2 regions of the Rhizobium pantanalense genome follow, and region 2 is predicted to be linked to the other one. Evidence: riboswitches for the same ligand, from Rfam matches in the RefSeq annotation. Region 2 holds a riboswitch; the other holds the start of a gene.
What was found. A riboswitch is a leader RNA that binds a small molecule or an ion and turns the genes downstream of it on or off. The one in region 2 is predicted to bind S-adenosylmethionine.
Positions count from the first base shown of each region.

Region 1: it holds a riboswitch for S-adenosylmethionine, as region 2 does, so the genes downstream of both, metA (homoserine O-acetyltransferase MetA) here and PH558_RS10035 (O-succinylhomoserine sulfhydrylase) in region 2, are expected to answer to the same signal.

Region 1 is NZ_JAQJCH010000004.1:79,071-82,242, forward strand. It holds gene PH558_RS12115 (AAA family ATPase) at 1-617, shown strand, start outside; gene PH558_RS12120 (NUDIX domain-containing protein) at 617-1,039, shown strand; SAM riboswitch at 1,120-1,197, shown strand; gene metA (homoserine O-acetyltransferase MetA) at 1,245-2,171, shown strand; gene PH558_RS12130 (vWA domain-containing protein) at 2,175-3,172, shown strand, end outside.
Region 2 is NZ_JAQJCH010000003.1:133,475-136,646, reverse strand. It holds gene PH558_RS10040 (DNA helicase) at 1-601, shown strand, start outside; gene PH558_RS10035 (O-succinylhomoserine sulfhydrylase) at 672-1,859, opposite strand; SAM riboswitch at 1,903-1,981, opposite strand; gene PH558_RS10030 (2'-deoxycytidine 5'-triphosphate deaminase) at 2,054-3,148, shown strand.

The DNA.
Region 1 (3,172 bases), on a different contig from region 2:
CACGCCTGCGCGACAGCCAGCTCGGCGACATCAGAGTTCACGATGTCAGGAACTATATTCGTCAGGGCAAGCTCTGGCAGGCCTTCACCTCGCCGACGAAGTGCGTGCTGCTGATCGACGAAATCGACAAGGCCGATATCGAATTCCCGAACGATCTCCTGCAGGAACTCGACCGCATGGAATTCCATGTCTACGAGACCGGCGAGACGATCCGGGCCGCCATCCGCCCGATCGTCATCATCACGTCGAACAACGAGAAGGAACTGCCGGACGCCTTTCTGCGCCGCTGTTTCTTCCACTATATCCGCTTTCCCGACATGGAGACGCTGAAGCGCATCGTCGAGGTGCATTATCCCGGCATCAAGCAGACGCTCGTCCATGCGGCACTGACGCAATTCTTCGAAATCCGCGACCTGCCGGGCCTGAAGAAAAAGCCATCGACCTCCGAAGCGCTCGACTGGATCCGCCTGCTGGTCGCAGACGATATCGATCCCGAAACGCTTCGCGCCGATGCGAAGAATGCTTTGCCGAAGCTGCATGGCGCACTGCTGAAGAACGAGCAGGATGTCCATCTCTTCGAACGGCTGGCCTTCATGGCGCGCAGTCAGGGAAGATAATGCAGCCCGATGCGGTCAAGGTCTTGATCTATGCCGTTCGGGATGGGCGTCTGCTTGTCTTCGATGAACCAGATTTTCCCGCCGTCCAGCTCCAGGTTCCCGGCGGCACTGTCGAATCCGGTGAGGACATTGTAGCGGCCGCGGCGCGCGAATTCGAAGAGGAGACCGGTTTTGCGCCACACGAACTCTATTCGCTGGGCATTCACGACTACCATTTCGAAAAGAACGGCCGCGATTATCATCACCAACGGCACTATTTCCGCTGCCGTATCTCCGAACGAGCGCCTGCCACTTGGCTTCACTACGAAATGACTCCTTTCGACGGCGGCGACCCGATCGGCTTCCGCTTCTTCTGGCTACCGATCGAAGCTGCCAGGCATCGCCTCGGTTACGGCATGGAAGCCCTCCTTGAATATCTGTAGGCCACATTGCGCCTCCGAGCTCAGCCCCGGACTTTCGCCGGCGCTTGCCCCATTGACCCGCCGAGATGACAGGTCTATTGAATTTCCCTCGTGGTGATTTGGCCGGCCGGCTTGCAGCCACGTTAAATAAGTCGCTAAAGGGCCGCGTGCGGACCGGTAGCGATTCTTATCGCGGCCGGTTTTTTTGTATTTGGCGAGTGAAACAATGCCCATCAAGATTCCCGATACGCTGCCCGCGTTTGAAACCCTCCAGAACGAGGGTGTGCGGGTGATGACCGAAACGGTGGCGTTCCGTCAGGATATCCGCCCCCTTCAGATCGGGCTTCTCAACCTCATGCCGAATAAGATCAAGACCGAGATCCAGATGGCGCGCCTGGTCGGCGCATCACCGTTGCAGGTGGAGTTTTCGCTGGTGCGCGTTGGCGGCCACAAGGCCAAGAACACCTCACAGGAGCATCTGCTTGCTTTCTACGAGACATGGGAAGAGGTGAAGCACCGCAAGTTCGACGGCTTCATCATAACCGGCGCGCCGATCGAGCTGCTGGAATATGAAGACGTCACCTACTGGAAGGAAATGCAGGAGATCTTGGACTGGACGGCCACCAACGTCCATTCGACGATGAACGTCTGCTGGGGCGCCATGGCGGCGATCTACCATTTTCACCAGGTGCCGAAATACACGCTGAAGGAAAAGGCTTTCGGCGTCTATCGCCACCAGAATCTGAAGCCCTCTTCGGTCTATCTCAACGGCTTCTCCGACGATTTCGCCATTCCGGTGTCGCGTTGGACCGAAGTGCGCCGCGCCGACATCGAAAAGGTGCCTGGCCTGGAAATACTGATGGACTCGAGCGAGATGGGCGTCTGTCTCGTGCATGAGCGGACTTGCAACAGGCTCTACATGTTCAATCACGTGGAATATGATTCCACGTCGCTGGCGGACGAGTATTTCCGGGATGTGAACGCGGGCGTGCCGATCAAGATGCCGCACAACTACTTCCCGCATAATGATCCCGAAATTCCCCCGCAGAACCGGTGGCGCAGCCATGCGCATCTGTTCTTCGGCAACTGGATCAACGAGATCTACCAGACCACGCCGTATGATCTGGAGGAGATCGGCCAGGAAAGGACTTGAGGCTTGTTCATTCCCTTCTTCCTGAAGCTGAGGCAAGCGAAAGTTCCGGTGACGCTCCGGGAATTCCTGTCGCTGCTTGAGGGAATGGAAGAGGGGATTGCCGACTATGACGTCGAGGCCTTCTACTACCTGGCGCGTACGACGCTCATCAAGGACGAACGCTTCATCGATCGCTTCGATCAGGTCTTCGCCGATTACTTCCGCGGCGTCGAGGCGATCGGCGGCAATGCCGATGGAGAAGCGGTAGAGCCGACCGCCCTTCCCGAGGAATGGTTGCGCAAGCTAGCGGAGCGGCACCTGACCAAAGAGGAAAGACTAGAGATCGAGGCGCTCGGCGGCTTCGACAAGCTGATGGAAACGCTGCGCGAGCGGCTGGCCGAGCAGAAGGGCCGGCATCAGGGCGGCTCGAAATGGATCGGCACGGCGGGGACCTCGCCCTTCGGCGCCTACGGCTACAATCCGGAAGGCGTGCGCATCGGCCAGGAAACCTCGCGCCACCGCCGCGCGGTCAAGGTCTGGGATCGGCGTGACTTCAGGAATCTCGATGACGGCGTCGAGCTCGGCACCCGCAACATCAAGGTGGCGCTGAAGCGCCTGCGCCGCTGGGTGCGCGAGGGGGCGGCCGAGGAGCTTGATCTTTCCGGCACGATCCGCTCCACCGCAGAGCATGGCTATCTCGATGTCCAGACCCGACCGGAACGGCGCAACGCCGTCAAACTCCTAATGTTCTTCGACGTCGGCGGCTCGATGGATGACCATATCCGTGTCGTCGAGGAACTCTTCTCCGCCGCCCGTGCGGAGTTCCGCCACATGGAATATTTTTACTTCCACAACTGCCTCTACGAGGGTGTGTGGAAGGACAATCGTCGCCGGCGCGTCGACATCACGGCAACGGCCGACTTGATCCGCACCTTCGGTCCCGATTACCGCGTCGTTTTCGTCGGCGACGCCTCCATGAGCCCCTACGAAATCACTCAAGCCGGCGGCTCGGTTGAGCATTG
Region 2 (3,172 bases):
TGCAGGTTGGAGCTTGCTTGCAAGTAAAACGAGCTCAGCCGTGTCCGTCAGCGAGCTGTATTCGCGTCTGAGCCCAGGCGATCTGGTGCTGGTTGGCGCGCGGCGCGGTCACGGCAAGACCCTGATGAGCCTGCGGATTGCCGTCGAGGCCATGAAGGCTGGCAATCGCGGTGTCTTCTTCACGTTAGAGGATACGGAAAAGGTGGTCCTGGACCGTTTTCCTGTCATCGGCGCCGATTATGCGGAATTTGCCGATCTGTTCGAATTCGACAATTCAGATACCATCAGCGCCGATTATATCGTCGAGAGGCTGGCCGAGGCGCCGCGCGGCACATTGGCGGTCGTCGATTTTCTGCAGCTGCTCGATCAGAAGCGGGAAAAACCGGAGCTGATGATCCAGGTTCAGGCGCTGAAGGCGTTTGCGCGCGCCAGAGGCGTGATCGTCGTCTTCATCTCGCAGATCGACCGTTCCTACGATCCGGCGCTGAAACCAGTGCCCGATCTCTCGGATATTCGCCTGCCGAATCCGCTGGATCTCAAATTGTTCGACAAGACGGTCTTCCTGAACAACGGTCTGGTCGAATTCAAGGCCGCCAGCTGACGGCCTGATTGGATTGCCCGTAAAATGAGAAGTCAAGCCGCCCGGAAATCTCCAGGCGGCTCGATTGATATCAGGCGGAAACCTGTTCGAGCGCGCGGGCGAAATCCTCGACCAGATCGGCACTGTCCTCGATGCCGGCGGAGAAGCGCACGGTGCCCGGCGAAATGCCGAGCTCGGCGCGGGCTTCATCGGTGAGGTTCTTGTGCGTCGTGGTGGCCGGATGCGTGATCAGGCTCTTCGAGTCGCCGAGATTGTTGGAAATCTTCACGATCTCCAGCGCGTTTTGCAGCTTGAAGGCTGCTTCCTTGCCGCCCTTCAGTTCGAAGGCGACGAGGGTCGAGCCGCCGCTCATCTGCTTGGCGATGATCTCGGACTGCGGATGGTCCTTGCGGCCTGGATAGATCACGCGGGCGACCTTGTTCCCCTGCTCGGCGAGGAAATCGGCAACCTTGGAGGCGTTCGCCGTCTGCTGCGCAACGCGCAGCGGCAGCGTCTCGATGCCCTTCAGCAGCGTCCAGGCGGTGAAGGGTGACATGGCCGGGCCGGTGTGGCGGAAATAGTCCTGCAGGTTCTCGTCGATCCACTGCTTGTCCGAAAGGATGACGCCGCCAAGGGAACGGCCCTGGCCGTCGATATGCTTGGTGGCGGAGTAGACGACGATATGGGCGCCGAGTTCCAAAGGCTTCTGGAAGAGCGGCGTCGCGAAGACGTTGTCGACCACGACCTTGGCGCCGATCTGGTTGGCGAGCTTGGCGACGGCGGCGATGTCGACCACTTCCAGCGTCGGATTGGTCGGGCTTTCGAGGAAGAAGACCTTGGTGTTCGGGCGGATGGCCTTTTCCCAGTTTTCGGTGAAGCGGCCATCGACGAGCGTGCATTCGATGCCATATTTCGGAGCCAGCGTCTCGACCACCCAACGGCAGGAACCGAAGAGGGCGCGGGCTGCGACGATATGATCGCCGGCCTTCAGCTGGCAGAGGATGGCGGCGGAGACGGCAGCCATGCCGGAGGCGGTGGCGCGGGCGTCTTCAGCACCTTCCAGCGCGCACATGCGCTTTTCGAACATGTCGTTGGTGGGGCTGCCGTAGCGGGCATAGATGAAACCATCCGTCTCGCCCTTGAAGCGGGCTTCCGCGGCTTCCGAGGTGTCATAGACGAAGCCCTGGGTTAGATAGATTGCTTCGGATGTCTCGCCGAATTGCGAACGGAGCGTTCCGTTGTGTACGAGCTGGGTTGCGGGGCGCCAAGTCTTGCTCATGCCATCACCACTTTCAAAACAAAAAAACCGGTCGCGAAAGCAGACCGGTTCAACCCCGGTCTTTTTAGCCATTTGTTTAACGTGGCTGCAAGCCGACCGGCCAAATCACCACGGGATAAGTTGCAATACTGCCGTTGACGGCTTGCGTCAATTCCCCGAGTTTGGTTTTGTCTGCGACAAATTATGAGAGAAGCATGATGGCTCGCAATACTGGAATTTTGGCTGATCGCGCCATCGCAGCGCTGTTTGAAACGGGGCGGCTGACAAGCGAGAGAGAACTGGATGTCGATCAGATCCAGCCGGCAAGCCTTGACTTGCGGCTTGGCTCGCATGCATTCCGCGTCCGCGCCAGCTTCATGCCCGGTCCATCACATCTCGTCGCCGACAAGCTCGACCGGCTGAAACTGCATGTGGTCGATCTCTCCGAAGGCGCGGTGCTGGAAACGGGCTGCGTCTATATCGTCCCGCTGATGGAGCGGCTGGATCTACCCGAGGATATGTCGGCCTCCGCCAATCCGAAGAGCTCGACCGGCCGTCTCGATATCTTCACCCGCGTCATCACCGATCGGGCGCAGGAGTTCGACAAGATCCCGGCCGGCTATTCCGGCCCGCTCTATCTCGAAATCAGCCCGCGCACCTTCCCGATCGTCGTGCGCCGCGGTTCCCGCCTGTCGCAGATCCGCTTCCGCGTCGGCCAGGCCCTACTCACCGAACCGGAATTGCTGGCGCTGCATGAGAGCGAGACTCTTGTCGCCAGTAAGAAGCCGAACATCACCGGCGGCGGCATCGCGCTCTCGATCGACCTTGCCGGCGACAAGGAAGGACTGATCGGCTATCGCGGCAAGCACCACACCGCCGTTGTCGATGTCGATAAGAAGGCCCAGCACGATATTTTCGATTTCTGGGAGCCGCTTTATAGCCGCGGCCGCACCGAGCTGATCCTCGATCCCGACGAATTCTACATCCTCGTTTCGCGCGAGGCGGTGCATGTTCCCCCGCACTTCGCCGCCGAAATGACGCCGTTCGATCCGCTGGTTGGCGAATTCCGCGTCCACTATGCCGGATTCTTCGACCCGGGCTTCGGCCATGCGCCAGCCGGTGGTCGCGGCAGCCGCGCGGTGCTGGAAGTGCGCAGCCATGAGGTGCCCTTCATCCTTGAGGACGGCCAGATCGTCGGCCGCCTGATCTACGAACATATGCTGGAACAGCCGAGCAGCCTCTACGGCTCCGGCCTCGGCTCGAACTATCAGGCACAGGGCCTGAAGCTCTCGAAGCACTTCCGGCTGTGATCGACACTTGGGCGGCCTTGACAG